DNA from 2 places in the Streptomyces sp. NPDC034111 genome. Region 1 is predicted to be linked to the other one. Evidence: predicted binding sites of a transcription regulator. Region 1 holds the regulator's gene; the other holds the start of a gene.
The links. The regulator HrcA, encoded in region 1, represses chaperone genes, less so after heat shock. The targets are predictions, from matches to a motif close to TTNGCACTCNGNNNNNCNGAGTGCNAA.

Region 1 (15,152 bases):
GGGCGTCCGTATCCCCTACGGGATGTGTTCGCCCGCGCCTTAGGGGCCGGCCCGTCACGACTGGCCCCTCACCGGCCGGCCCCTCTTGGCCGGCCCTCACCGACCACGCCCGCCCCGCTCAGTGGCCACGCGTGATCCACTCCTCCAGGTGCGGCGCCTCCTCCCCGATCGTCGTCGGGTCGCCGTGCCCGGTGCGGACCACCGTCTGCGGCGGCAGGCTCAGCAGCCGGTCCCGGATCGAGGCGACGATCGTCGGGAAGTCCGAGAAGGACCGGCCGGTGGCGCCGGGTCCGCCCTGGAAGAGGGTGTCGCCGGTGAAGACGGTGCGCAGGTCGGGCGCGTAGAGGCAGACCGCACCGGGGGCATGGCCCGGGGTGTGCAGCACGGTCAGATCCGTGCCAGCGATGGTCAGCACCTGACCGTCCGCCAGCTCCGCATCCGGAGCGGAGTCCGGGTGGGTCATCTTCCACAGCGGCAGATCGGCGGGGTGCAGATGGATCCGGGCGCCGGTACGGGAGGCCAGCGCGGGGGCGGCGTCGATGTGGTCGTTGTGCGCATGGGTGCAGATGATCGCGCGCAGCGTGCGGCCGCCGAGGGCGGCCATGATGGCGTCGGCGTCATGGGCGGCGTCGATGACGACCGCCTCCTCGTCGTCGCCCACGATCCACACGTTGTTGTCGACGTCCCAGGTGCCGCCGTCGAGCGAGAACGTGCCGGAGGTGACCAGGTGGTCGATGCGGGCCGTCATCAGAGCGTCACCACCGAACGCAGTACGTCACCGGCGTGCATCCGCTCGAAGGCCTGCTCGACGTCCTCGATGCCGATGGTCTCGGTGACGAACCCGGCGAGGTCGATCCGGCCCTGCTGGTGCAGATCGATCAGCATCGGGAAGTCCCGGGAGGGCAGACAGTCGCCGTACCAGGAGGACTTGAGGGCGCCGCCGCGGCCGAAGACGTCCAGCAGGGGAAGTTCCAGGGTCATCTCCGGGGTGGGGACGCCCACCAGGACGACGGTCCCGGCCAGATCGCGGGCGTAGAACGCCTGCTTGTACGTCTCGGGCCGGCCGACCGCGTCGATGACCACATCCGCACCGAAGCCGCCGGTCAGCTCGCGGACCGCCTCAACGGGGTCGGTGGTACGGGAGTTGACGGTGTGGGTGGCGCCCATGGTGCGTGCGGTCGCCAGCTTGCGGTCGTCGATGTCGATGGCGATGATCTTCGCCGCGCCGGCGAGCCGCGAACCGACCACGGCCGCATCCCCGACGCCGCCGCAGCCGATCACCGCGACCGAGTCACCGCGCCCGACACCGCCGGTGTTGAGCGCGGCGCCGATACCCGCCATCACCCCGCAGCCCAGCAGACCGGCCACCGCGGGTGACACCTGCGGGTCGACCTTGGTGCACTGCCCGGCGGCGACCAGCGTCTTGTCGGCGAAGGCGCCGATACCGAGCGCGGGGCTCAGCTCGGTGCCGTCCTTCAGCGTCATCTTCTGCTGGGCGTTGTGGGTGTCGAAGCAGTACTGGGGCCGGCCGCGCAGACAGGCCCGGCACTGGCCGCACACCGCACGCCAGTTGAGGACGACGAAGTCACCGGGCGCGACATCCGTGACCCCGGCGCCGACCGACTCGACCACACCGGCCGCCTCGTGGCCGAGCAGGAACGGGAACTCGTCGTTGATACCGCCCTGCTTGTAGTGCAGATCGGTGTGGCACACCCCGCACGCCTGGATCTTCACCACGGCCTCGCCGGGACCCGGATCCGGCACCAGGATCGTCTCCAGCCGGACCGGTTCGTTCTTCCCCGGCGCGATCACGCCGCGCACTTCCTGTGCCATCGGAACAGCCCCTTTCACAGATCACGTACGGGACCACTGTGGCGCGCTGCCACTGAGCCGTGCTCACCGTACGCGTGCCGGGCGACCTGGCACAGGACCGCGTGAGCGGCGGGATGGCGCGCTGGCACAGGACCGCGTGAGCGGCGGGTGGCACGGGGCGCCGGTCGGCGGGACCGCGCCGTCACCAGCGCGGGACGGTGGGGGTGACCCATCCGGGATCGGCCAGCCGCATCGCCGCGGCGTCGTCGCGGTCGCGCAGCGCGCCGTCGTCGGCCAGCCAGCGGCGGTGCAGTGCGGCGAGCCGGTCGCGGTCGAGCTCGACACCGAGGCCGGGGGCGTCACCGACGTCCACCCGGCCGTCGCGGAAGGCGATCCGTTCGGTGAGGACGTCCTCGGTCTGCCAGGGGTAGTGGCTGTCGCAGGCGTGGCCGAGATCCGGCACGGTCGCCGCCACCTGGGTCATCGCGGCGAGGCTGATGCCCAGGTGGGTGTTGGAATGCATGGCCAGGCCGACGCCGAACGCGCGGCAGATCGCGGCGAGTTCGCGGGTACGCCGCAGCCCGCCCCAGTAGTGGTGGTCGGCGAGCACGATCTGGACGACGTCCTTGGTGAACGCCTCGGCGATCTCGTCGAGGGCCGTCACGCACATGTTGGTGGCCAGCGGGAGGGGACGCCCGCCTGAGGCGCCCCGGCCCGCCGCCCTCAGAGCCGCGGCCACCTCCGCCATCCGGGCCGTGCCGCTCACCGGGTCCTCCAGGTACTCCAGGACGCCGCTCAGCTCGTCCGCGACCGCGAGCGAGGTCGCCACGCTCCAGGCGCCGTTGGGGTCGAGCCGCAGCGGCCGGCCGGGGAAGTCGGCGGCCAGCGCCTTGACCGCGGCGATCTCCCGGGCGGGTTCGAAGACGCCGCCCTTGAGCTTGAAGGACGTGAAGCCGTAGGTGTCGGCGAACCGGCGGGCCTGGGCGACGATGCCGGCCGGGTCGAGCGCCGCGCCCCAGTCGTCGCGCTCCCCGCGGCCGCCGGGGTGTGCGGCCCACCGGTGGAAGAGGTAGGCGCTGTATTCCACGCGGTCGCGGACCTTGCCGCCGAGCAGGGCGTGGACGGGCAGTCCGGCGGCCTTGCCCCAGGCGTCCAGGCAGGCGACCTCGAAGCCGGAGAGGACGGAGAGCCGCAGCTTGTCGGCGGTCTGTACGCCGCGCAGCCCGCCGACGTCGACCGGGCGGGCGCCGGTCGCGTCAGCCCCGGGCGCGGCCGGTCCCTCCCCGCACACCTCGGCCGCCGCCGCGAACAGACCATTCAGGTCCGTGACCGACCGGCCGATCAGCGCACCGGCCAACCGCCGTGCCAGTTCAACGTACTTGGTGTCTCCGTAGGTCTCGCCGAGCCCCGTGACGCCGCCTTCGAGGGTGAGCTCGACGACCAGACGCGGGGTGTACGGCTGGTGCACGCCCTGGGTGTTCAGCAGCGGCGGATCGGCCACCAGGACGGGGGTGAGCCGGACCTCGGCGACGGCGAGGGGGTGCACGCGGTTCACACGGCCGGTCATGGCACGGGCTCCTGTGAGGTCGGGGCGGTTCCCCTGAAGACACGGTTCGCGGGTCTCATATATGGACGGGATTTACGAATGGGGCCGGAGGTCAAGGATGCGGCATCACGGCCGTCAAGCCCCGCCCCCACGCCGCCCGTTACCGCACCGGCCCTTCCCGGCCAGCCTTTACCAATCGTTGAATCTTCGCGCGTAGATACCCCTCTGAGGCTCTGTTACACCTACCGATGACCACTCGTGCCATCCGAAGGAGCAGCGCATGCCGCGCCCCGTTCGCTTCCGTCCCGCCCTCTCCCGCCGCGCCCGCCTCGGCGCCGCCACGGTCGCCGCCCTCGTCGCCGGCACCGCCGCCTTCGGCATAGGCCAGGCCACCGCCGAACACTCCGTGCCGCGCACCGACAAGGAGATCCCGAACCTCACGCAGGTGCAGGAGAAGATCAAGGCGTACTACGGCGACACGGTGACGGCCGACGGCCAGCACTACGCCTCCCCGACCAGCAACTACGCCCGCCAGGTCCGCGGCATCGAGGCCAAGGCCCGTACCTACCTGACCAAGGCCCTCGCGAAGAGCGCCACGAGCGGCAAGAAGGCCAAGCCCGCCATCGTCCTCGACATCGACGACACCACCCTGCTCACCTACAACTACGAGCTCCAGGTGGGCTTCCACTTCACCCCGGAGAGCCAGGACAAGTACCTGGAAAGCACCGACATGGACCCGGTGTTCGGCATGAACCGGCTGGTCAACTGGGCGCACGAGAAGGGCGCCGAGGTCTTCTTCCTCACCGGCCGCAAGGAGGCGCAGCGCGACTGGAGCGTGCGCAACCTCAAGAACGTGGGCTACGACGTCGCGCTGGACCGCACGCACGTCTACCTGAAGGACAAGGAGCACCCGCCGGCCTACCTGCCCTGCGGCGCCACCTGTACGACCATCGAGTACAAGTCGGGCACCCGCAAGCACATCGAGTCCCTCGGCTACAACATCGTCGCCAACTTCGGGGACCAGTACAGCGATCTGAGCGGCGGCGCCGGTGACCGCACCTTCAAGATGCCGAACCCGATGTACTACCTGCCGTAAGCCACTGGGCGCCCGGAGGACAGCGGTCCGCCGGGCACTCAGCGCGCCGAAGCCCGGCGGACCGTCCTCCGTCGGGCCCTCGGCGCCGTCGGGCGCCTGGCGGACCGTCCTCCGTCAGGCGCTCAGCGCCGTTTGGGCACGGGCACCCGCGCCAGGTCCTTGGCGATGGTCAGCTCGCCCGTGAAGCCCGCCGCGCGCGCCTGCCGCTCGAACTCCGCCGGGTCGGCGTACCGCTGCGAGAAGTGCGTCAGCACGAGATGCCGCACCCCCGCCTCCGCCGCGACCCCCGCGGCCTGCCCCGCCGTCAAGTGGCCGTGATCCACCGCCAGCTGGACGTCCTCGTCCAGGAACGTCGACTCGATGACGAGCATGTCCGCCCCCTCCGCGAGGGCACGGACCCCAGGACACAGCCGGGTGTCCATGACGAACGCGAACCGCTGCCCCGGGCGCTGCTCGCTCACCTCGTCCAGGGTCACGCCGTTCAGCTCCCCGAGCCGCTGGAGGCGCCCGATGTCCGGACCGGTGATACCGGCCTCGGCCAGCCGCTCCGGCAGCATCCGGCGCGCGTCCGGCTCCACGAGCCGGTAGCCGAACGACTCGACCGGGTGGGAGAGCTTGCGCGCCTCCAGGACGTACGACGCGGAGCGCTCCAGCTCACCGTCGACGGCGACGGGCCGCTGGACCAGCCGGACCGTCTCCCGGTAGGCGGTGGCGTAGCGCAGCCGCTCGAAGAAGCGCTCCCCGCTGGCCGGGTAGTGGGCGGTGACCGGGTGCGGTACCCGGTCGAGGTTGATCCGCTGGATCACCCCGGCCAGGCCGAGCGAGTGGTCACCGTGGAAGTGCGTGATGCAGATCCGGTTGAGGTCGTGGGCGGCCACCCCGGCCCGCAGCATCTGGCGCTGGGTCCCCTCGCCGGGGTCGAAGAGCAGCCCCTGGCCGTCCCAACGGAGCAGATAGCCGTTGTGGTTACGGTGCCGCGTGGGGACCTGGCTCGCGGTGCCGAGGACGACCAGTTCACGTACGGACATGACCGGTCAGCCAGGAGGCCACTGGAGGCCACGGCCGCCGAGTACGTGCAGATGAGCGTGGAAGACGGTCTGGCCCGCGCCGGCACCGGTGTTGAAGACGACCCGGTAGCCCCGGTCGTCGACCTTGTCCTCGACGGCGACCTCACGGGACTCCCGCAGTATGTCGGCGATGACCTGCGGCTCGGCGGCGGCGAGGGTCGCGGCGTCCGGGTAGTGCACCTTGGGGATCACCAGCACGTGCGTCGGGGCCTGGGGGTTGATGTCGCGGAACGCGACAGTGGTCTCGGTCTCCCGGACGATGGTCGCCGGTACCTCCCCCGCCACGATCTTGCAGAACAGGCAGTCGGCCTGCGGTTCTCCCGCCACCGGTGGCTCCTCCCAGGTCATCCGTCCTGCGTACGGTACGCAGTCCTGGGATGCTACCGGGCGACCGCCCCCGGAGCGCCCACCCCGCACGGGCACGCGGGCGCGGGCACGATCCGGCGGCCCGGCGGGCCGGTCGGGCGCTGACGCGGCGAGCGGCACGGTGCAGGCCACCGGGATCACTAAGCTGGCGGTGATCGCTTTCGCCACAACCGGGAGTTATGCACCATGGCAACCACGCGCACCGCCAAGACCCACTGGGAAGGCAACCTCCTGGAGGGCAAGGGCACCGTCGCCCTGGAGTCCTCCAAAGTCGGTACGTACGACGTGAACTGGCCCGCCCGCGCGGAGCAGCCCAACGGCGTCACCAGCCCCGAGGAGCTGATCGCGGCGGCCCACTCCTCCTGCTACTCCATGGCCTTCTCGCACGGCCTGGCGGGCAAGGGCTACACCGTCGAGACCCTGGACACCCAGGCCGATGTGACGTTCCAGCCGGGTGAGGGCATCACCGCCATCGCCCTGACCGTCAAGGCCCGCGTCCCCGGCCTGTCCGAGGACGAGTTCCAGGCGGCGGCCGAGGACGCCAAGAAGAACTGCCCGGTGAGCCAGGCACTGGCGGGCGTCAAGAACATCACGCTGAACGCGGAACTGGTATGAGCCGAGGCCGGCCCCCCGGCCGGCCGGCTGAACGGTGAACGGCGGTGCGCCGGCGGGCCCTTGGGGCCGGCCGGCGCACCGCTGCGTTGTCAGTGGTCCGTGCCACGATCGTGGTGGTCAGTGGCTGAGGTTGGGGCCTAGCTCCAGCGGCCCGTGCGGCCCAGCAGAAGCGCGGTGGCCGCGGTGCCTGCCGTGGAGGTGCGCAGGACCGTCGGACCCAGGCGGTAGGGCGTGGCGCCGGCCTCGGCGAAGATGGCGAGCTCCTCCGGGGAGACACCGCCCTCGGGGCCGACGACGAGCACGATACGGCCGGTGGGCGGAAGCCCGGCGGTGGCGAGCGGGGAGCTGCCCTCCTCGTGGAGGACGGCCGCGAAGTCGGCGTCGGCGAGCAGCGCGGCCACCTGCTTGGTCGTCATCGGGTCGGTGACCTGTGGGAAGGTCAGCCGGCGGGACTGCTTGCCCGCCTCGCGGGCCGTGGCCCGCCATTTGCCCAGCGCCTTGGCGGCCCGCTCGCCCTTCCACTGGGTGACGCAACGCGCCGCCGGCCAGGGCACGATGGCGTCCACCCCGGTCTCGGTCATCGTCTCGACGGCCAGTTCGCCGCGGTCGCCCTTGGGGAGCGCCTGGACGACGGTGAGGGTGGGGTCCGGCGGAACCTCGGTGCGCAGTTCCGCGATGTCGACGGTGAGCCGGTCCTTGCCCTCGACGGCGGCGACCGTGCCGAACGCCCCGGCGCCGCGGCCGTCCGTCAGCACGACCTCCTCACCGACCCGCAGCCGGCGCACCGACACCGCGTGCCGTCCCTCGGGCCCGTCCAGGGTCAGCGCCCCTCCGGCCCGTACGTCCGCCAGTGATTCGACGAGGAATACGGGGGCGGTCATGAGCCGCCGCCCGCGGTGGCCCGGCTCAACGCGGCGTGTGCCGCCTCCACTTCGGCCACCAGGACGTCGACCAGCTGCGCGGCCGGCAGCTCCCGGGCCAGCCGGTGCCCCTGCCCCGCCCAGAGGTTGAGGCCCTGCGCATCGCCCGCCTTGGCCGCGGCCTTGCGCACGGTGGAGGTGAGGTAGTGGACGGCCGGGTAGGCGGCCGGGGCGTACGGGCCGTGCTCGCGCATGAAGCGGTTCACCAGCCCGCGGGCCGGCCGGCCGGAGAACGCCCGGGTCAATTCCGTATGGGTGAACAGGGGGTTGGTCAGCGCCTGCTTGTGGAGCGGGTTGGCGCCCGACTCGGGGGTGGCGAGGAAGGCGGTGCCCAGCTGCGCCATGGTCGCCCCGGCGGCCAGCACCGCGGCGATCTGCGAACCGCGCATCAGCCCGCCCGCGGCGATCACCGGGATCTGTACGGCCTCGCGGACCTGGCCGAGCAGGGCCAGCAGCCCCAGCGCCGCGCCGGTGCCGTCCGCGTGCGGATCGTCCCGGTGGGTGCCCTGGTGACCGCCGGCCTCCACGCCCTGCACACACACCGCGTCCGCGCCCGACCACTGCGCGGCCTGCGCCTCGGCGGCGGTGGTGGCCGTGACGACGGTGTACGTGCCGACCTTCGCGAAGGCGTCGAGGACGGCACGCGAGGGGCAGCCGAAGGTGAAGGACACCACCGGCACCGGGTCCTCCCGCAGGATCGCGAGCTTGGCCTCGTAGCCGTCGTCGCTGGGCCCGTCGGTGTCGCCGAGCTCGGTCTCGTACCAGGCGGCCTCGCCCGCGAGCTGCTCGCGGTAGACGTCGACGGCGGAGGGGTCGGCCAGCGAGGGCTGCGGCATGAAGAGGTTGACGCCGAAGGGCCGGTCGGTCAGCGACCGCAGCTGTTTGATCTCCTGATACATGCCGTCGGCCGTTTTGTAGCCGGCGGCGAGGAAGCCGAGACCGCCGGCGCCGCAGACGGCGGCGGCCAGCTCGGGTCCGGAGCCGCCCCCTGCCATCGGGGCCTGCACGATCGGGTAGCGGCAGAGATCGGTCAGTGCGGTGGGCATGGGCACATCGTGTCACGGGATGTGCCGAGCCCCCGCATCAGGGGCTCGGCACCGGTACGGCACTTAAGGGGTGGGCGAACACATCCCGTAAGGGACGCAAACGCCCCCTGCGGGGCCACAACGCGGCGGGCGTGTACGGGTATTCCCGCGGCTCACCACCCCGGGTCGCCCGTACGGGGACACCCTGCCCGCCCGTGCGGAGACGCCCGGCCCGCCCGTACGGCACGCCCGGCCCGCACTACCGCCGCCCGTACGGGCTACCGCCCGTTGAACGCATCCTTCAACCGCGAGAACAGACCCTGCTGGCCCGGCTGGAACTGGCCCGTGGGCCGTTCCTCGCCGCGGAGCTTGGCGAGCCGGCGCAGCAGCTCCTCCTGCTCCGGGTCGAGCTTGGTCGGTGTCTGTACCTCGACATGGACGATCAGGTCGCCGCGGCCGTTGCCACGCAGATGGGTCACCCCGCGCTGGTGCAGCGGGATCGACTGGCCTGACTGGGTGCCGGGCCGGACGTCGATCTCCTCGATCCCGTCCAGCGTCTCCAGCGGGCATTTGGTGCCCAGCGCCGCCGCCGTCATCGGGATGGTGACCGTGCAGTGCAGATCGTCGCCGCGCCGCTGGAAGACCGGGTGCGGCAGCTCATGGATCTCGACGTAGAGATCACCGGCGGGTCCGCCGCCGGGGCCGACCTCGCCCTCGCCCGCGAGCTGGATACGTGTGCCGTTGTCGACACCGGCCGGGATCTTGACGGTCAGCGTGCGCCGGGAGCGGATCCGCCCGTCGCCCGCGCACTCGGGGCACGGCGTCGGCACGACCGTTCCGAAGCCCTGGCACTGCGGGCACGGCCGCGAGGTCATGACCTGGCCGAGGAAGGACCGGGTGACCTGCGAGACCTCACCGCGGCCGCGGCACATGTCACAGGTCTGCGCCGAGGTCCCCGGCGCCGCGCCCTCGCCGCTACAGGTCGTACAGACCACGGCGGTGTCGACCTGGAGGTCCTTGGTCGTGCCGAAGGCCGCCTCGTTCAGCTCGATATCGAGCCGGATCATGGCGTCCTGGCCGCGGCGGGTACGCGAGCGCGGACCGCGCTGCGAAGCCGTGCCGAAGAACGCGTCCATGATGTCGGAGAAGTTGCCGAAGCCGGCGCCGAAACCGCCCGCGCCCTGGCCGGCGCCCGCCTGCGAGAGGGGGTCGCCGCCGAGGTCGTAGACCTGCTTCTTCTGCGGATCCGACAGGACCTCGTAAGCGGCGTTGATCTCCTTGAACCGCTCCTGGGTCTTCGGGTCCGGGTTCACGTCCGGGTGCAGCTCGCGCGCCAGCCGCCGGAAGGCCTTCTTGATCTGGTCCTGCGAGGCGTCACGGCTGATGCCGAGGACCGAGTAGTAGTCCGTGGCCACTTACGACTCCGCGAGGATTTGTCCGACGTAACGTGCCACTGCGCGTACCGCTCCCATCGTTCCGGGGTAGTCCATGCGGGTCGGTCCGACCACGCCGAGTTTGGCGACTGCCTCGTCGCCCGAACCGTAACCGACCGTGACGACGGAGGTCGACGTCAGGCCTTCATGGGCGTTCTCATGCCCGATGCGTACGGTCATGCCCGAGTCCTTGGCCTCTCCGAGCAGCTTGAGCAGCACCACATGCTCCTCAAGGGCCTCCAGCACCGGGCGGATGGTCAGGGGGAAATCGTGTCCGAAGCGGGTGAGATTGGCGGTACCGCCGATCATCAGCCGCTCTTCGGTCTCCTCCACCAGAGTCTCCAGCAACACCGACAGCACTGTCGAGACCGTGCCTCGGTCGTCCTGCTCGAAGGACTCCGGAAGATCCTGCACCAACTGAGGCACATCCGTGAAACGGCGCCCCACGACCCGGCTGTTGAGCCGCGCCCGCAGATCCGCCAGGGAGGTCTCGGCGAACGGCGCCTGGCAGTCGATCAGCCGCTGCTCGACGCGTCCGGTATCGGTGATGAGTACGAGCATCAGCCGGGCCGGGGCGAGCGCCAGCAACTCGACGTGCCGGACCGTGGACCGCGTCAGGGACGGGTACTGCACGACCGCGACCTGCCGGGTCAGCTGGGCCAGCAGACGGACCGTACGGCCCACGACGTCGTCGAGGTCCACGGCACCGTCCAGGAAGTTCTGGATCGCCCGTCGCTCGGGGCTGGACAGCGGCTTGACGCCCGCCAGCCGGTCGACGAAGAGGCGATAGCCCTTGTCCGTCGGGATCCGCCCGGCGCTCGTGTGCGGCTGGGCGATGTAGCCCTCGTCCTCCAGGGCCGCCATGTCGTTGCGAATGGTGGCCGGGGAGACCCCGAGCTGATGGCGCTCGGTGAGCGCCTTGGAGCCGACCGGCTCCTCCGTCCCGACGTAGTCCTGGACGATGGCGCGCAGCACTTCGAGCCTGCGTTCACTGAGCATCCTGCGCACCTCCAGTCCGGCCGTCCCGCCGTCTCGTAACTCCTGGCACTCACATGGGCCGAGTGCCAGACCCGGAGCCAGTGTACGGCCGGGTAGCACGGCCACGGCAAGGGCGACCCCGCGCAGCACCCCTCGGATGACCGTGTTCGGGCGATCTGCCGGGCAACGCTATCGCGAGGGAGCTAGCGTCTCGGTATGCGCACTGCTTGGGAAGAGGCCGGGTGGGAACAGCTCGGTGACGGTGTCGCCAGGCGCCGGATGCCGGGCTGGGACGAGACGATCGGCGTGATCGAGGGGTCGGCCGGCGTCATGATCGTCGACACCGGTGCGACCATCCGTGACGGCGCGGATCTGCGCCGGGCGATCCGCGGCGTGCTGGGCCGGGACGTGACGCATGTCGCGCTGACCCACCCGCATTTCGATCATGTGCTGGGCACCGCCGCCTTCGCGGGCGTCGAGGTGTTCGGCGCGGCCGGCCTGGGCGAGTTGCTGCGCCGCAGCAAGGACGAACTGCGGCACTCCGCGATGCGGCACGGTGTCGAACGGGACCTCGCCGCCGAGGCCACCGATCTGCTGGTCGTCCCGCACCACCATGTGCACGGTCAGCTGACCGTCGACCTCGGCGACCGGCAGGTGCTGCTCGCCAATGTCGGCCCGGGCCACAGCGCCCACGACCTGGCGGTCCTGGTGCCCGGCCGGCACGGCGCCCCTGAGATCGTCTTCTGCGGCGACCTGGTCGAGGAGTCCGGCGAGCCGCAGGCGGGCCCGGACGCGCTGCCCCAGCAGTGGCCCGCGGCCCTGGACCGGCTGCTGGCGCTCGGCGGCGAGGACGCCTTGTACGTCCCCGGCCACGGCGCCGTGGTGGACGCCGCCTTCGTCCGCACCCAGCGCGACGCCCTGGCCGTGCGTTTCGGTGTCGCTCCGCCCTCCTGACCGCCGTTCCGGTATTCCTGAGCCCTGCCCGTCCCTCCGACCAGAACAGAACAGGCCCCATGCAGAGCAAGCGCTACAGCCCCGACCTCACTCCGCCCTGGAAGAAGCAGTCGCCCGCCCCCGAGGTACCGGCCGACCCCGATCTGGTCGTCGAGGAGGTGACCACGGGCTTCTGTGGCGCGGTGATCCGCTGCGAGAAGAGCGCCGAGGGGCCGACGGTCACCCTGGAGGACCGCTTCGGCAAACACCGCGTCTTCCCCATGGCTCCGCGCGGCTTCCTCCTGGAAGGCAAGGTGATCACCCTCGTACGCCCGCAGAGCCGTCCGGCGCCGGGCGGCCCCGCCCGTACGGCCTCCGGCTCGCTCGCGGTTCCCGGCGCCCGCGCCCGGGTCGCACGCGCCGGGCGCATTTACGTGGAGGGCCGGCACGACGCGGAGCTCGTCGAGCGGGTATGGGGCGACGACCTGCGCATCGAGGGCGTCGTCGTGGAGTACCTGGAGGGCATCGACGACCTCCCGGCGATCGTCCGCAGCTTCTCACCCGGCCCGGACGCCCGTCTGGGCGTCCTCGTCGACCATCTGGTGCCCGGCTCGAAGGAGTCCCGGATCGCGGCCGAGGTGACCGGTGCGGACGTCCTGGTCGTCGGCCACCCGTACATCGACATCTGGGAAGCGGTGAAGCCGTCGTCGGCCGGTATCGCGGCCTGGCCGTCCGTGCCGCACGGCCAGGACTGGAAGACGGGCGTCTGCCGGGCCCTGGGCTGGCCGGAGAACACCGGCGCGGCATGGCAGCGGATCCTGTCGTGCGTGCGGACGTACAAGGACCTGGAGCCGGCGTTGCTGGGGCGGGTGGAGGAGTTGATCGACTTCGTTACGGTTGGCGGTGGTGTTTGACGCGGGGAGGGTGCCGAACCCCTCACCTTCCGCCGTGCTGCCGAGAGCGTTGACGCTGAGGGCACGCAGCCGATTGATCAGTCCACCAAGTCCCGCACCACCGCGTCGGCCAGCAGCCGCCCCCGGAGTGTCAGCACGGCCCGGCCGCGGCCGTAGGGCCCGGCCTCCAGGAGCCCGTCCGCCAGGGCGCGCTCGGCCGCGCGGGTGCCGGCGGGGGTCAGGAGCTCCAGCGGGCAGCCGTCCGACAACCGCAGCTCCAGCAGGATCCGTTCGACCCGCCGGTCCTCGTCGGCCAGCAGTTCGCGGCCGGCGCCCGGGGAGCGGCCGTCGCCGAGGGCCTGGGCGTAGGCGCCGGGGTGCTTCACGTTCCACCAGCGGACGCCGCCGACGTGGCTGTGGGCGCCGGGGCCGGCGCCCCACCAGTCGGCGCCGGTCCAGTACAGCTCGTTGTGGCGGCAGCGGGCGGCTTCGGTGGTGGCCCAGTTGGAGACCTCGTACCAGGTGAAGCCGGCCGCGGTGAGGCGTTCGTCGGCGATGAGGTAGCGGTCGGCGTGCACATCGTCGTCGGTCATCGGGACCTCGCCGCGGCGGATCCGGCGGGCGAGCTGGGTGCCCTCCTCGACGATCAGCGCGTACGCGGAGATGTGGTCGGGGCCGGCGCCGAGGGCGGCGTCGAGGGAGGCGCGCCAGTCGTCGTCGGTCTCACCGGGGGTGCCGTAGATCAGGTCGAGGTTGACGTGCTCGAAGCCGGCCGCGCGGGCCTCGGCGACGCAGGCCTCGGGGCGGCCGGGGGTGTGCGTACGGTCGAGGATCTTCAGGACGTGCTGCCGTGCGCTCTGCATCCCGAAGGAGACCCGGTTGAAGCCGCCCGCGCGCAGCTCGGCGAGGTAGCGCGGGTCGACGGACTCGGGGTTGGCCTCGGTGGTGATCTCGGCGTCCGGTGCGAGGCCGAAGGTGTCGCGGAGGGCGGCGAGCATCCGGACGAGGTCGGCGGCGGGAAGGAGGGTGGGGGTGCCGCCGCCGACGAAGACCGTCTCGACCGGGCGCGGGTCGTCCCCCAGGACCTTGCGGGCCAGCCGGATCTCCTCGACGAGGGTGTCGGCGTAGTTGTCGCGGGAGGCCAGGGCGCCGCCGGAGCCGCGCAGCTCGCTCGCGGTGTAGGTGTTGAAGTCGCAGTAGCCGCAGCGGGTCGCGCAGTACGGCACATGCAGATAGAAGCCGAGGGGCCGCCCGGCCGCCCCCGCCAGGGCATGACGGGGCAGCGCCCCGTCCTCGGGCATCGGCTCACCATCAGGCAGTGCGGAAGGCATGGGAACCATTGTCCGTCATGCGGCGGGCAGGGCGGTTCCCGCCGAGGGTGGCCCCGGTGGAGGCCCACGGAGACCGGGGAAGCGAGCCCTAGGTGGGGCCGCCCGCCGCCTGGAGGACCAGCAGCGCCAGGTCGTCGTCGGGCGGGGTCGGGTCGAAGGCGTGGACGGTGTGACGGATGTGGTCGGCGAGGGCGGTGGCGCCCAGACCGGCGCCGGCGGCGAGGGCCGTGGCCAGGCCGTCCTCGTCGTCGAAGAGCCGGCGGCCGGAGCGGCGCTCGGTGACCCCGTCGGTGACGCACAGCAGGGTCTCGCCGGGGCGGAGGTCAAACGATTCGCTGACGTATGTCGCGTCCTCGACCACCCCGAGCAGCATCTGCGGGGCCGCCACGACCCGGACCGTGCCGTCGGTGCCCAGGACGAGCGGCAGCGGGTGGCCGGCGCTGGCGAGGGTGCAGCGGGCGCCGCCGAAGCCGCCGGGGTAGGGGACGATCTCGCCGTAGAGGAGGGAGAGGAAGCGGGCCTGTTCGCCCTCCTCGCGGATCTCCACCGGCGCCTCCGCCCCGGCTCCGGCCGCCGCCACCGCGGCCGCGACCGCCGCGACCGAGTCCGCGGCCTCCCGGGCCATGGTCTTGTTGAGCCGGTCGAGGACGTCGGCGACGCCGAAGCCGTCGCGGGCCAGCAGCCGCAGCACCGGCCGGGCCAGCCCGGTCACCGCGGCCGCCTCGGGCCCGCTGCCGCACACGTCGCCGAGGGCGAAGCACCACCGGCCGTCCCCCGCGTCGAACAGGTCCCAGAAGTCGCCGCCCGCCCAGGCGCCCTCGCGCGGCTCATAGACCACCGCCGACTCGACCCCGGGCACCTGCGCCCGCCCCGGGGGCAGCAGCCGGCGCTGGAGCACCTGGCTGATCCGCTCCTGACGGCTGTACGCGCGGGCGGTGGCCACGGCGCGGGCGACCCGGCGGCCCAGGTCCTCGAGCAGGCCGACCACTTCACCGGGGAAGCGCAGCAGCCCGCCGCGGCCGAGGAGCAGTGTGCCGAGCCGGCGACCGCCGGCGACCAGGGGGCAGGCCAGCGCCGCGCCGCCCTGCTCACAGCCGCCGGGTTCGTGCGGCCAGGGCCAAGGGGCCGTGGTGGGCG
Region 2 (15,152 bases), on a different contig from region 1:
CGGCCTCGGGGTCGGATGCGGTACGGGTTTCGGTGTTACGGGCATGGGCGCACCTCTCAATCTCACAGGCCCTCTCGCACAAGGCATGCGAAGAAAAGACGAAACAGGTGGGGAGAGGAGGGATGGAGTGCACCAGAAGCGGGCAGACCCTTTGAGGGCCGCAGGGACTCGCCGCAGGGAACTCGCTAAGGAGCCCTGAGGGCCGCGGTGCGGGAAGGGGCGGGCGCCGGCCCCGTAAAGCGGACGTTCAGCGAACGTTGATCGATGATCGTCATGCTGGTCCGCATGTTGCGCAGTGTGATCTCAGAGCATGCAGATGACGCCCGGGAAGTTCAAGAGCCGGACGCGTCGCGGATCGCCCTCACCTGGACCGGGGAGCCAGGACGTCTGGAGGAGCTGACCCATGGAATGCTCCTCGACCAGGCCAAACGGGCCGCAGCGGCGCTCACCAGACTCGGCGTGCGGGCCGGCGACCGGGTCGCGGTGCATCTGCCACTGGTCCCGGAGTCGGTGATCGCCACGCTCGCCTGCGGCCGGCTGGACGCGATACGTACCACGCTGCCGGTCTCGCTGACCGTGCCCGAACTGGTCGCCCGGACCCGGGAGTCGGATGCCCGGGTGGTGATCACGGCGGATGCGGCGTTCTGGGACGGGGCAGTACGGCCGGTGAAGCCGCTGCTCGACCATGCACTGGCGCGAGGCGCGGCCGCGGGGGGCGCGTCACAGCGGAAGGTGCTGGTGGTGAACCGGTGCTCGCGACCGGTCTCCTGGAAGCCGGGCCGCGACCTGTGGTGGCACGAGGCGCTGAACGGCATGACGGCCCACCGCTGACCGGCCGCACGCACCGCCCCTGGCCCACCACCTCACCCGTCATCTCACGACGTACCTCACCGCTATCCCTCACCGCCATCCCTCACCCACTAAGGCCATAAAACGGGCAATTGGCCTCATGGGTGCCTAGCGTGGTGTCCGTGCGACACGCCTCGGACGCCCCAACCGCCCCGGACACCACGTCGGCGGTAACGGCGATGCCCTCCCGGCCGAGGTCACCGGCCGTCGGCGCGACGCTGGTGGCCACGACCGCCGCACCCCTGCTGCTCACCGCCACCATCCTGGCCAGCCACATACCGCGGAACGTCGACGACTCCGCACGGCTCCCCTCCGCGCTGCTTCCCTACGCACTGCTCCCCTGCGCCGTGGCCACGGTCTGCCTCACCTTCGGCGTCGCCCGCCGCTCCACCCTCCGGACCCGCGACCCAGCCGCCGACCGACCGCCACGCCACATCCTCGGCTCCCGGAGAAGAACCCCCGGCGCCCCCTCGAACGCCCGCAGGCCCGCCCGCCAACTCCTCTCCGGCGGCCGCATCCCCGCCGCGTTCGTCACCTCCCCGCTCACCTCCCCGGTCGCCTCTCCGCGCACCTTCCCGCTCACCTGGGGAATGGCTCACCTGCACCGCGGCAACCGGCGCCGTACCCGACTACGCAGTGCGACTCCGGTGCTTCAAAGCCGTGTTCGGCGTCAACTCTCCGACGCCCTCGGCCGGGCCCTGTTCCACGGCCCCTGCCTCGGCCTCGCCGCCGCCTTCGTCATCGCACAAGCCGGATCGCCGCTGTGGCGACACCTAAGGGCCCGCCCGCTACACGGCGACGCCCATCTCACCCCCCTGGCACGGAACTTCACATGACCGGACCCCAACCGCCGCTCAGCCAGGCCAGAACCCGCGGCACCCACCAATAACACCGCCCCCCACAGGAAGGCGCTGCCCCATGCCGCCCGATGAGCACGCGCACGCGCACCCTCGTCATCCGCTCCCCGGAACCGACCGGGGCCGCCCCCGCAGGCGCGGTCATGGCTCGCAGAGCCCACCGACCCGGCCCCGCGACGGCCAGCGCCCGCACCCCATACCCACCCACGACAAGGGCCACTAGGACCAGGACCAGGAACGGGCCTTACGGGCGAGCGCGTGGAACCGGTCGAGGAGTCCGGCCGTACACAGGGCGAGTTGGCCCGTGCCGGCGTGCAAGTCCGCTGCCGTCCGGGTCTCTGCCGGGGTGAGGATCATGAAGCGCGGCCGGGAGCCGTCGGGTGATTGATGATGCGCCCGCTGTAGAGGTGCGGGCAGGCGCCATGCACCGTTAGGGCAGCATGATCGTCGCGGATCTCGGCTACCGGTACGGCGCGATGGTGCAGGTGGTAGCTCGAGGCAGTGGTCGCCCGTCTGCGGTGGCGCGTGGTGCGAGCCGGAGGGGCCGAACGTACAGTCGCCCACCGACAACGGGCCGCCGGCCGGAGGCAGCCGCGCAGCTGCCGAGGCGTTCTACGGGCGAAGGGATCTACGGGACCCCTGTCGGCCAGGGGGCACATCCGGCTCGCCCGTACCCTGGAGGGGTGAGCACCACCCCCGAATCCGAGCGGACCCCAGGGCCCGAGGCTGCCTTCGACGGCGACGACGTCCGAGACGGCGACGACGTCCGCGACCGCAATCCCGGCACCGGCCCCGCCCCCGACCCCGACGCCGGTCCCGGTTCCGATCGCGGCCGGGCTGACGTATCCGAGGCCGCGTCTGCCGCGCGTCCCGCGCCCACCCCCTCCGCCGCGCGCCTGATCTTCGACGATCCGCTGAGCCAGCAGTCCTCGGACGACACCGACCGCGGCTGGGGAGAGCGGCCCGCCGGTAGCGACAGCGCCGCCGACCTCGCCCGTTTCCTCGACGAAAAGCCGCCCCACCACCTCTGAGTGAGGCGACAGGGCGGCATGGGCCGGCCGCTGACGCCCGCTAGTCCTGAGCCTGGGTCCGCTGGGCGCCGATGGTGCCCGAGCCGGTGGAGGGCATGGTGGGGGAGGCGAGGCGCTGGGCGATCAGTGCGTCGCGGATCTCGGTGAGCAGCTCGACCTCGGTGAGACTTGCCGGGGTGTCCTCGGCCGGCTTCCTGGCCGCCTGGCGATCCTTCCACTTGTTCATCGGAAGGATCATGAGGAAGTAGACGACCGCGGCGGTGATCAGGAAAGTCAGCGCCGCGCTGACCACCGAGCCCCAGAGAACGTAGATGCCGTCGGTGAACTGGCCCGTCTTCTTGTCGGTGTGGCAGGACGTGAGGCAGGCCTTGTAATTGTCGAGGTTCTGCGAGCCCAGGGCACCGATGATCGGGTTGATGACGCCCTTGACCACGGCATTCACGATGTTGGTGAACGCCGCACCGACGACGACCGCAACCGCGAGTTCGATGACGTTGCCGCGCATCAGGAAATCCTTGAATCCCTGAAGGACGCCCTTGCTCTCGCTCACCTGACAGCCTCTTTCCACGCTCACTACGGACGGTGCACCAACAATCAGCACCGCAACTTACGGCAGGGCGGGGCAGGGATGTCCAGTCGCGCAACACGAACCGGCGATCGGCCAGGGCCGCGGTGCGGATCTGGCGGAGGGGGTGGGTCCGGTCGAGGGGACCGACGGATTCGGCGGTACCGGTGCGGTGGGCGCGCCTCCATTGGCGCGCGGCAGGTGCCCCGCCACTCGCAGCAGTCTGGCGTGAGGCCCGGGGCGACGCCACTCGATCTTGGAGCATGATCATCGCCCTTCCGGCGCCGCCGCCGACGGGCAGCCCGCCGCGGGAGCGGTGCGTACGGCACCGTACGAGGCGCCGCCGGCCAGTGCTGCGGCGGCCATCGCCAGGCCGGCGGCCACCAGGCGCCGCCGGCCGCCCCGTCCTCCGTGGAGCCTGCCGCCACCGGCCCGTACCGGAGCAAAGTGGGGCACTTCACACGGTGGGGGCGTGGGGAGTGGTGGGGAGAGGTCCGATTCCGTGTCGATGAGGGGGATACGGGGATGGAGGCGGGGAGCGGTGAGGGAGGGCGGGGTGGGCCGCGTTTGTGAGGCGGGGTTTGTGTGGGACGGGGGGCGCGCCTGTGAGGCCCACGCGGGCACGGAGGTGGAGGGCGCCTCAGGGCGGGAGGGGGAGGGGTTGGTGTGGGGCATGGGTGGGCACCGCCTCGGGTTGGAGGGCTGTGGATGATCCGGCGATCACCACCGTGCCGCAGTTCGCTCGCGCCCGCTCCGGGCTGTGCACAACCCCGCCTTTGTGGATAACTCGGCCACCCACGAGGGGGAGGCCGAGTGCGGCGGGGCCGAGGCGTTACGGCAGCTCGATGCCCAGATCCCAGCCCGCGTGGGCGTTGGCGCACAGGCAGTCGCGGGCCGTGCTGTCAGGGAGGGCGGCGACCGCGTCGAAGAGGACCTCGCGCAGCCGGCCGACGTTCTGGGAGAAGACGCTGAGGACTTCTTCGTGGGAGACGCCGTCACCGGTCTCGGTGCCCGCGTCCAGGTCGGTGACCAGCGTCAACGAGGTGTAGCACAGGCTCAGTTCGCGAGCCAGGACGGCTTCGGGGTGGCCGGTCATCCCGACCACCGACCAGCCCTGGGCGGCGTGCCAGCGTGATTCGGCGCGGGTCGAGAAGCGGGGGCCTTCGATGACGACGAGGGTGCCGCCGTCGACCGGCTCCCAGTCACGGCCGCGGGCCGAGGCGAGGGCCGCCCGGCGGCCGGTGGGGCAGTACGGGTCGGCGAAGGTGAGGTGGACGACGTTGGGGATGCTCCCGTCGGGGAGCGGTTCGCCGTCGAAGTAGGTCTGCGGGCGGGCCTTGGTGCGGTCGACGAGCTGGTCGGGGACCAGGAGCGTGCCGGGGCCGTACTCGGGGCGCAGACCGCCCACTGCGCACGGGCCGAGGACCTGGCGTACGCCGAGCGAGCGCAGCGCCCACAGGTTGGCGCGGTAGTTGATGCGGTGCGGCGGGAGGTGGTGGCCGCGGCCGTGCCGGGGCAGGAACGCCACCTGGCGGCCGGCGATCTCTCCGAGGAACACCGAGTCGCTGGGGGCACCGTAGGGGGTGTCCACCGTGATCTCGGTCACGTCGTCGAGGAAGGAGTAGAACCCCGAACCGCCGATAACACCTATTTCCGCGTCAGCCATGGCGGTCACCCTAGCGGGACGGGCCGCCGCGGCGACGGCCGGTTGTGGGGATGCGAGCAGGACGCAAGAAAGTCGTAAGGCGTAGGGCACCCGCCCGAGCGAGTCAGGAGGCGGCGTCACGTAAGGCCCGGGCGGGTCAGGAGGCTTGAGGCTTGACGTGAGCGAGTCGTGGAGCGCCCGCGTGGACACCTGAGTCGTAGAGCACCCGCGTGGACACGGCCGGTCTCCGTAAGGCGCGAGAAGCGCCGGGCCCCGTCGTCAGTTGATGACGACGGGGCCCGGTGAAGTGGTACGGGTGGGCAGCTCAGGCGGCGGAGCTGGTGCTCGACGTGCTGCTGGAGGACGACGCGGCCGGGGTGGCCGACTTGGTGTCGGAGCTGCTCGACGAGGAGCCGGCGGAGTCGGAGGAGGACGTGGTGCTCGACCCGGAGCTCTTCGCGGGGCTGCTGCTGGACGACGCGCCACGGCTGTCGTTGCGGTAGAAGCCGGATCCCTTGAAGACGATGCCGACCGCGGAGAACACCTTCTTGAGGCGTCCGTTGCAGCTCGGGCACTCCGTGAGCGCATCGTCGGTGAACTTCTGCACCGCCTCGAGGCCCTCGCCGCACTCGGTGCACTGGTACTGGTAGGTCGGCACTTGACTTCCTCCTGGCACTCTCACTCGATGAGTGCTAACGACGCTCCATATTGCAGTATTCCGGCGCGCCAGTCCACTGCGACCGGCCTTCGGGTGACCGACTCCACGTCCGACCCGAAGTCCGACCCGACGTCCGACCCGACGTCCGGGCCGGCTCTCGACTCCACGTCCGGCTCCGCGTCCGCCCCGCTCGGCTCACGCGTTCGCCAGCTCCCGTTCGCGGCCCTCGGCGGCCGTGCCGGCGGTGGCGGAGCTCTGGGTGGTGAGCAGGGTCGAGGAGCGCGGCAGCAGGTGCGCGCGGAGTGCCAGGAGGACCGTCAGGGCCAGTGCCGTTCCGGCCAGCGGCACCAGGAAACCGGTGCTCGGCCCGAAGTGGTCGGCCAGCTGGCCGGCGGAGGTGGCGGCGGACGCCTGGCCCAGTGCGACGGCGCCGGTCAGCCAGGTGAAGGCCTCGGTACGGGCGGTGGCCGGGACCAGGGACTCGACCAGCGTGTAGCCGGTGATCAGGGCCGGGGCGATGCACAGGCCGACCATCAGGCCGACGGCGCCCAGCAGCGGCACCGCGGTGACCGCCCACAGCGGGGTGGTGGCCAGTGCCAGCAGCCCGTAGGCGACCAGCAGCCGGCGGCGCGGGCCGACCTTCCAGGCGATGGCGCCGCAGGCGATGCCGGCGAGCATGTTGCCGCCGGCGAAGATCCCGTAGAGGACGCCGTTGATGCCGGGCTGTCCGATGTGCTGGGTGAATGCCGTCAGCGAGACCTGCATACCGCCGAAGACGGCGCCGATGCCGAGGAACGCCACGATCAGTACGCGTACGCCGGGCACCGACAGCGCCGAGACGCGCGGCCGGTCGCCGGAGGCGTCCTGGTGCACCGGCGGCTGGCTGCGCTTCTGGGAGGCGAACAGCAGCCCGCCGGCCAGCGTCAGCGCGGCCTCGGCGAGCAGCCCGGCAGCCGGGTGGATGCCGGTGCACAGCGCGGTGGCCAGCACCGGACCGACGACGAAGGTGAACTCGTCGGTGACCGACTCGAAGGCGGCGGCCGTCGGCATCAGCGGGCTGCCGCCGAGCTGGGAGGCCCAGCGGGCCCGCACCATCGGGCCGACCTGCGGGGTCGAGGCGCCCGTGGGGACCGCCACCGCGAGCAGCGCCCACAGGGGCGCGTGGGAGAGGGCCAGCGCGATCAGCGCCGAGACACCGGCGACGTGCACCAGTACGCCGGGGATCAGCACCGCGCGCTGCCCGAAGCGGTCGGCGAGCTTGCCGTTCTGCGGGGCGAACAGCGCCATCGAGACACCGGTGGCGGCGGAGACCGCACCGGCGGTCCCGTAGGAGCCGGTGGTGGATTCGACGAGCAGCACGATGCCGATCGTCAGCATCGCGAAGGGCTGCCGGGCCAGAAAGCCGGGCAGCAGGAACGTCCATGCACCAGGGGTGCGGAGCAGTTGTCCGTAACCGGGACGGGAATCCTTGACCGCGGATGCCACGGCCGGGCCTTTCTGCCGCCTGGTAGCGCGCCGCCCGCGAGGTCGTCACGGGAACGCGCCGAGAGCTGTCCTCTCGCGCAGGACCGAGTGATACCGCGTGGTCCGCACCCCGAGAGGTGGCTGCGTGTGGCAGGGGACCGCGGCCGCCGAGCGGTCGCGCCAGCTCTGCATCAGGCAGAGTTGGTTCGTAGTTGTTCGCTCTTCATACTACAGGCCGGCGGGTGCGAGGCCCTGGGATTAACCAGGGCTTCTTGTGGTTTTCCCTGGGATCCATGGAGATTTGCAGCACATTCCCGGTGCTTGCCCCGGATCCCGCACGGCCGCGGCCGGTTAGTGCCCGCGGGGGCGCCGCGGGGCGCCGTCGGTGCCCAGCCAGCCGGCCAGCTTGCCGCCCCTGGAGACCGCCTGAAGGCGGCGTTCGGCCGCGTCGCGCACCGGGTCGGTGGCGACCACCAGCAGCTCGTCGCCGCGCCGCAGCACCGTCGTCGGCGAGGGGACGAAGCTGGAGCCGTCCCGGACGACGAGGGTGACCGCGGCCCCCGCGGGCATCCGCAGCTCGCCGACCTCGACACCGTGCATCCGCGAGGCCGGCCCGATGGACGTGGACAGCAGGTGGCCGCGCAGCCGCTCCAGGGGTGCCGACTCGATGCCCAGGTCGGCGGGCTCCTCGCCGTCGCCCAGGTCCAGCCGCTTGGCCAGCCACGGCAGGGTGGGGCCCTGGACCAGGGTGTAGACGACGACAAGCACGAAGACGATGTTGAAGACCGACTGGCTGCCGGGGACGTCGGTGACCATCGGGATGGTGGCCAGCACGATGGGGACCGCACCGCGCAGCCCGGCCCACGACAGCAGGGTCTTCTCCCGCCAGGGCACCCGGAACGGCAGCAGCGCGGCGAAGACGGACGTCGGGCGGGCCACCAGGGTGAGGATCATGCCGATGAGCAGCGCGGGCACGATGTCGTCGAGCAGCTTGTGCGGGGTGACCAGCAGGCCCAGCAGGACGAACATGCCGATCTGGCCGATCCAGCCCACGCCCTCGGCGAAGCCGCGGGTGGCCGGTGCGTGCGGCAGTTTTGCGTTGCCGAGGATCATCGCGGCCAGGTAGACGGCGAGGAAGCCGGAGCCGTGGGCCAGGGCGCCGGCCGCGTAGGCGGAGACCGCGATGGCCATGACGGCGATCGGGTAGAGACCGGAGGCGGGCAGTGCCACATGCCGCATCCCGTAGGCGCCGAGCCAGCCGATGGCCAGGCCGATGGCGGCGCCGATCGCCAGCTCCAGGGCGATCGTGCCGAGCAGGACGTACCACGGGTCGACCGGTCCTGCGGTGGAGAAGGCGACGACGAGGATGACCACCGGGGCGTCGTTGAAGCCGGATTCGGCTTCCAGAACACCCGTCAGACGCGACGGCAGCGGCACACTGCGCAGGACGGAGAAGACCGCCGCGGCGTCCGTGGAGGAGACCACGGCGCCGATCAGCAGCGCCTGGCGCCAGTCCAGTCCTGCCAGATAGTGCGCTCCGGCCGCGGTGACCCCCACGCTCACCGCGACGCCGGCCGTCGAGAGCGCCGCCGCCTGAGGAAGGGCCGGTTTGATCTCTTTCCATTTGGTGCCCAGGCCGCCCTCGGCGAGGATCACGACCAGCGCGGCATAGCCGAGGAGTTGGGTCAGCTCCGCGTTGTCGAAGATGACGCCACCGAGGCCGTCCTGCCCTATGGCGACGCCGATCCCCAGATAAATGAGCAGGCTGGGGAGCCCGCTGCGCGACGAGACCCGTACTGCGGCAACCGCGATGAGCAGGACGAGCGAGCAGATCAGCAGGAGTTGATTGAGGTGGTCGACAGTCAGGAGCTGGTCCTTCCTCGCTCGGGTCCGGTCGGTGGCTTTGGGGTGGCCTTTCCTTACCTTATCTAGTTACTGAGACTAACAATTTACCATTGCTTGAATCTTGGAAGTGCTGGCTCTGACTCCGCGTAGGGGTCGCCGAACCCGTGCGCCTATGGTTGCTCCAGCACTCCCACCCTGCCCCTCGAAGGACAGAGATGCCCGCCAACAAGTCCGGCCCAGTCCCCAGGAAGAAGAAGGGGCGGCGCGGCCGCCTCGTCGCGATCACGGTCGTGCTGCTGCTCGTGGCGGGCATCGGCTTCGGCGCGTTCTGGGGAGTAAGCACCGTCCGTGCCTCGTTCCCGCAGACCACCGGGTCGCTCAAACTCCCGGGCCTGACCGACCCGGTGGACGTCACCCGTGACGCCAACGGCATCCCGCAGATCTACGCCGACACCGACGAGGACCTCTTCCGCGCCCAGGGTTATGTCCAGGCCCAGGACCGCTTCTGGGAGATGGACGTCCGGCGCCATATGACCGCCGGCCGCCTCTCGGAGATGTTCGGCAAGGGCCAGGTCAAGACCGACGAATTCCTGCGCACCCTCGGCTGGCACCACGTGGCGCAGAAGGAGTACGACACCAAGCTGTCGCCCAGCACCAAGAAGTACCTCCAGGCCTACTCCGACGGCGTCAACGCCTACCTCAAGGACCACCAGGGCTCCGCGCTCTCCCTGGAGTACGCGGCACTGGACTTCGAGAACGACTACAAGCCGGAGAAGTGGACGCCGGTCGACTCGGTGGCCTGGCTCAAGGCGATGGCCTGGGACCTGCGCGGCAACATGCAGGAGGAGATCGACCGCTCCCTGCTGACCAGCCGCTTCACCCCGGAGCAGATCGCCCAGCTCTACCCGGCGTACCCGTACAAGCGCAACCAGCCGGTCGTCGACGGCGGCACGGTCGACCCGGCCACCAAGCAGTTCACGCCCAAGGGCTCGGCCAACTCCGCCCCCGCGGGCGCCGCCTCCGCCGCCACCGGCCTTCAGACGCAGCTGTCCTCGCTGTCCAAGACCCTCGACGAGATCCCGGCGCTGCTCGGCCCCAACGGCAACGGCATCGGCTCCAACTCCTGGGTCGTCTCCGGCGCGCACACCACCACGGGCAAACCACTGCTCGCCAACGACCCGCACCTGGCACCGCAGATGCCCTCGCTCTGGTACCAGATGGGCCTGCACTGCCGTACCACCGGCCCCAAGTGCAACTACGACGTCTCCGGCTTCAGCTTCTCCGGCATGCCCGGCGTCGTCATCGGCCACAACCAGAACATCTCCTGGGGCATGACCAACCTGGGCGCGGACGTCACCGATCTGTACCTGGAGAAGATCAACGCCGCCGGGTACTTCTACGACGGCAAGCAGCAGCCCTTCCTCACCCGCAAGGAGACCATCAAGGTCGCCGGCGGCGAGAGCCATGAGATCACCGTCCGTTCGACCCGCAACGGTCCGATCGTCTCCGACCGCGACAAGGAGCTCGGCAACGTCGGCAAGGACGCCCCCGTGGGCAACGCCGCCCCGGACCGCGGCGACGGCTACGCGGTCTCGCTGCGCTGGACCGCGCTGGACGCCGGCAAGTCCATGGACGCCGTCTTCGAGATGGACCGGGCCAAGGACTGGACCGGCTTCCGCAGGGCCGCCGGCCACTTCGAGGTGCCCTCCCAGAACCTGATCTACGCCGACACCAAGGGCAACATCGGCTACCAGGCGCCCGGCCGGATCCCGGTCCGCGGCAAGGGCGACGGCCACGCCGACGGCACCTACCCGGCGCCCGGCTGGGACCCGGCCTTCCAGTGGAAGGGCTTCATCCCGCAGAAGGCCCTGCCGTACGAGTACAACCCCAAGCGCGGCTACATCGTCACCGCCAACCAGGCCGTCACCGACCAGAAGTACCCGTACCTGATCACCAAGGACTGGGGCTACGGCTCCCGCAGCCAGCGGATCAACGACCTGATCCAGTCAAAGATCAAGGACGGCGGCAAGGTCTCCACCGACGACATGCAGACCTTCCAGAAGGACAACAGCAGCGAGATCGCCCGGCTGCTGACGCCCTACCTGACGAAGATCGACATCAAGGACAAGTACGTCCGCGACGCCCAGCAGCTGCTGGAGGGCTGGGACTTCACCCAGGAGCCCGACTCCGCCGCGGCCGCCTACTTCAACGCGGTGTGGCGCAACACCCTCAAGCTCGCCTTCGGCAACAAGATGCCCAAGGAGCTGCGGGTCGAGGGCCAGTGCCTGACCGTCCGCCCGGCCGACGAGACCGGCCCCGCCGACCGGAACGACACCTACATCCGCGAATGCGGTGAGCGGGCCGGCGACACCGCCCAGCCCGACGGCGGCGACCGCTGGTACGAGGTCGTCCGCAACATCCTCGACGACCCGGACAACGCGTGGTGGAAGACCGAGGACCGGCCCGGCCGCGCCGGCGACAAGAACCGCGACCAGCTCCTCGCGCACGCCATGACGGACGCCCGCTACGAGCTGACCTCCAAGCTGGGCAAGAACATCGACAACTGGACCTGGGGCCGGCTGCACCAGATGTACCTCCAGAACCAGACCCTCGGCACCGACGGGCCCGGCATGCTCCAGGGCCTGTTCAACCGCGGTCCCTGGAACCTCGGCGGCGGTGAGGCCGCGGTCGACGCCACCGGCTGGAACGCCGCCGGCGGCTACAAGGTCACCTGGGTCCCGTCGATGCGGATGGTCGTCAACCTCGCCGACCTCGACAAGTCCCGCTGGATCAACCTCACCGGCGCCTCCGGGCACGCCTACGACGCGCACTACTACGACCAGACCGACAAGTGGGCCAAGGGCGAACTGCTGCCCTGGGCCTTCAGCCAGGACGCCGTCAAGAAGGCGGGCAAGGACACCCTGACGCTGTCGCCGTAGCGGCACCGCCGCCCGCTCCACGCCGCCGGAGGGCCCCGGAACCACTCACCGGTTCCGGGGCCTCCGGCGTGTGCGCGGCGCCGGCTCAGCGCTCCGTACGGGCCCCCGGCGGCGCGAACCGGTGCACCCCCGACGGTGTCACCGCGGCATGCACATGCCGGTCGTGCGGCTCGGCCGGCACCTCCTCCAGCACCTCCGCGTCGTACAGCAGCACCACCAGCGACGTACCGGCACCGGCCCGCTCCAGCCGCTCCAGCACCCGGTCGTACGAGCCGCCGCCGCGCCCCAGCCGCAGCCCGCTCCGGTCCACCGCCAGGCCCGGCAGCAGCACCACATCCGCCCCGGTGACCGCCTCCGGCCTCAGCCGCTCGCCGTCCGGCTCCAGCAGCCCCCAGCCCGCCGGTACCAGCCGCTCGGCGCCCTCGTAGAGCGCCCAGTCCAGATCGTTGTCCGGCAGCAGGACGGGCAGCAGCACCCGCACCCCCGCCGCCCGCAACCGGTCCAACAGGACACGGGTGGAGGGTTCACCCCCTATCGACACATATGCGGCGACGGTCGGCGGGGTGCCATGGTGCTCGCCGGCCGGGGGCGCGACGTACGGAGCCAACTCGTCCAGTTCCAGCGTCCGTCGGGCCAGGGCCTCACCCGTCGCTGCGACGACATCCGGCGGCAACGACCTCCTTACCTCCAGGAGATCCAGCCGCAACCTGCGCTTTCTATCGTGCTCAATGCTCACTGTGCGCCCTTGCTCCCGCTCTCGTGCTCTATTGACCAGACCCTCATCATCGTTCCGATAGGGCCGGTTATGGTGTCGCGCATGACCCCATCGCACACACGGATCAGCAAGGCTGTCATCCCAGCAGCCGGCCTCGGCACCCGGTTTCTCCCTGCCACGAAGGCCACACCCAAGGAGATGCTCCCGGTCGTCGACAAGCCTGCCATCCAATACGTGGTGGAGGAGGCGGCCGCCGCCGGACTCTCCGACGTCCTGATGGTGACCGGCCGCAACAAGCGCCCCCTCGAGGACCACTTCGACCGCAACTACGAGCTCGAAGAGGCCCTGCACCGCAAGGGCGACGAGTCCCGCCTCGCCAAGGTGCAGGAATCCAGCGACCTGGCGACCATGCACTACGTCCGCCAGGGCGACCCCAAGGGCCTCGGCCACGCGGTGCTGTGCGCTGCTCCCCACGTAGGTGACCAGCCTTTCGCGGTCCTCCTCGGCGACGACCTGATCGACCCCCGCGACCCGCTGCTGGCGCGCATGGTCGAGGTCCAGGAGCAGTACGGCGGCTCCGTCATCGCCCTCATGGAGGTCGACCCGGCGCAGATCCACCTCTACGGCTGCGCGGCCGCCGCCCCCACCGGCGACGACGACGTGGTGACCGTCTCCGCCCTGGTCGAGAAGCCCGCCCCGGCCGAGGCCCCCAGCAACCTCGCCATCATCGGCCGCTACGTCCTCGACCCGGCCGTCTTCGAGGTGCTGCGCAAGACCGACCCGGGCCGCGGCGGCGAGATCCAGCTCACCGACGCCCTCCAGGCGCTGGCCGCCGACCCGTCCCTGGGCGGCCCGGTGCACGGCGTGGTCTTCAAGGGCCGGCGCTATGACACCGGCGACCGTGGCGACTATCTGCGTGCCATTGTCAGACTCGCATGCGAACGTGAAGACCTGGGCCCGGACTTCCGGACCTGGCTTCGCAGTTACGTCACCGAGGAGATGTAGGACTTGAACAGCGCCACCGGCCGGACCAGCCACCAGGACCGCGTCTGGTCGGTGGCCGAGCACCTCGACGACGTACTGTCCAGGATCGCCCCCCTGGAGCCGATCGAGCTGCAACTCCTCGACGCCCAGGGGTGCGTCCTGGTCGACGACCTCACCGTCCCCGTCGCCCTGCCGCCCTTCGACAACAGCTCCATGGACGGCTACGCGGTCCGCGTCGCCGATGTGGCCGACGCGACGGAGACCGCCCCGGCCGTGCTCACCGTCATCGGCGACGTCGCGGCGGGCAGCGGCGAGCTGCCGGAGATCGGCCCCGGCCAGGCCGCCCGGATCATGACCGGCGCCCCCCTGCCGCCCGGCGCCGAGACGGTCGTCCCCGTCGAGTGGACCGACGGCGGCTCCGGCCAGGGACCGGCCGACACCATGCGCGCCCACAGCGCCGCCCCCCAGGACGCCGCCGGCGAGGTCCGGGTCCACCGCCCGGCCGCCGCCGGCGCCCACATCCGGGCCCGCGGCAGCGATGTCACCGAGGGCGCCCCGGCCCTTGCGGCGGGCACGGTCCTCGGCCCCTCCCAGATCGGCCTGCTCGCCGCCCTCGGCCTCGGCACGGTCCGGGTCCGCCCCCGCCCCCGGGTGGTGGTGATGTCCACCGGCAGCGAACTGGTCCAGCCCGGCGAGGCGTTGGGCCCGGGCCAGATCCACGACTCCAACAGCTTCCAGCTCACCGCGGCCGCCCGCGCCGCCGGCGCCCTCGCCTACCGCGTCGGCGCCGTCGCCGATGACGCCGAAATCCTCCGCTCCACCCTGGAGGACCAGCTCATCCGGGCCGACATCCTGGTCACCAGCGGCGGCGTCAGCGTCGGCGCGTACGACGTGGTCAAGGAGACCCTGACCGCGCTGTCGGCCGAGGAGGGCACCGTGGAGTTCCGCAGGCTCGCCATGCAGCCCGGCAAGCCCCAGGGCTTCGGCCTCATCGGCCCCGACCGCATCCCGCTGCTGGCCCTGCCCGGCAACCCGGTCAGCTCCTATGTCTCCTTCGAGCTGTTCGTACGGCCCGCCATCCGCGCCCTGATGGGCCTGCCGGACGTCCAGCGCCCCACCACCCCCGCCCGCTGCACCGACGCCATCGCCTCCTCACCCAAGGGCAAGCGGCAGTTCCTGCGCGGCTCCTATGACGCCCAGGCCGGCACGGTCACCCCCGTAGGAGGCGCCGGCTCCCACCTGATCAAGGCCATGGCGCACGCCAACGCACTGATCGTCGTCCCCGAGGAGACCACCGAGGTCCCCGCGGGCGAGTCCGTGGACGTCCTCGTGCTGGGGCAGCCCGCCGGGTGACCCGCGCCCCGCGGGGGTACGGTGTCGTCCCACAGGCGGCAGTTCGGACCGGGAGAACGATGAGCAGCGGTCAGCAACACCTCACCCATCTCGACGCGGCGGGCGCGGCGCGGATGGTCGATGTCTCCGGGAAGGACATCACCGCCCGTACGGCCCGTGCCCGCGGCCGGGTCCTGGTATCGCCGCAGGTCATCGAGTTGCTGCGGGGTGAGGGCATGCCCAAGGGCGATGCCCTGGCCACCGCCAG

Region 2: a site for HrcA is predicted at 5,617-5,643, ahead of ACZ55A_RS13085 (FmdB family zinc ribbon protein). Genes of this name have one in related genera too.

What each region holds. Positions count from the first base shown of each region.
Region 1 is NZ_JBVIST010000001.1:999,385-1,014,536, forward strand. It holds gene ACZ55A_RS04460 (MBL fold metallo-hydrolase) at 119-748, opposite strand; gene ACZ55A_RS04465 (S-(hydroxymethyl)mycothiol dehydrogenase) at 748-1,833, opposite strand; gene ACZ55A_RS04470 (enolase C-terminal domain-like protein) at 2,015-3,379, opposite strand; gene ACZ55A_RS04475 (HAD family acid phosphatase) at 3,639-4,454, shown strand; gene ACZ55A_RS04480 (ribonuclease Z) at 4,577-5,482, opposite strand; gene ACZ55A_RS04485 (histidine triad nucleotide-binding protein) at 5,489-5,848, opposite strand; gene ACZ55A_RS04490 (OsmC family protein) at 6,074-6,502, shown strand; gene ACZ55A_RS04495 (16S rRNA (uracil(1498)-N(3))-methyltransferase) at 6,640-7,383, opposite strand; gene ACZ55A_RS04500 (nitronate monooxygenase) at 7,380-8,468, opposite strand; gene dnaJ (molecular chaperone DnaJ) at 8,726-9,862, opposite strand; gene hrcA (heat-inducible transcriptional repressor HrcA) at 9,863-10,879, opposite strand; gene ACZ55A_RS04515 (MBL fold metallo-hydrolase) at 11,075-11,812, shown strand; gene ACZ55A_RS04520 (DUF3097 domain-containing protein) at 11,872-12,705, shown strand; gene hemW (radical SAM family heme chaperone HemW) at 12,783-14,015, opposite strand; gene ACZ55A_RS04530 (SpoIIE family protein phosphatase) at 14,104-15,152, opposite strand, start outside.
Region 2 is NZ_JBVIST010000004.1:211,518-226,669, reverse strand. It holds gene ACZ55A_RS13115 (MFS transporter) at 1-45, opposite strand, end outside; gene ACZ55A_RS13110 (AMP-binding protein) at 286-831, shown strand; gene ACZ55A_RS13105 (hypothetical protein) at 972-1,685, shown strand; gene ACZ55A_RS13100 (hypothetical protein) at 2,390-2,737, shown strand; gene mscL (large conductance mechanosensitive channel protein MscL) at 2,778-3,287, opposite strand; gene ACZ55A_RS13090 (S-methyl-5'-thioadenosine phosphorylase) at 4,135-4,968, opposite strand; gene ACZ55A_RS13085 (FmdB family zinc ribbon protein) at 5,273-5,605, opposite strand; gene ACZ55A_RS13080 (MFS transporter) at 5,801-7,090, opposite strand; gene ACZ55A_RS13075 (potassium/proton antiporter) at 7,421-8,935, opposite strand; gene ACZ55A_RS13070 (penicillin acylase family protein) at 9,130-11,853, shown strand; gene ACZ55A_RS13065 (5-formyltetrahydrofolate cyclo-ligase) at 11,939-12,559, opposite strand; gene galU (UTP--glucose-1-phosphate uridylyltransferase GalU) at 12,671-13,573, shown strand; gene glp (molybdotransferase-like divisome protein Glp) at 13,577-14,905, shown strand; gene moaC (cyclic pyranopterin monophosphate synthase MoaC) at 14,965-15,152, shown strand, end outside.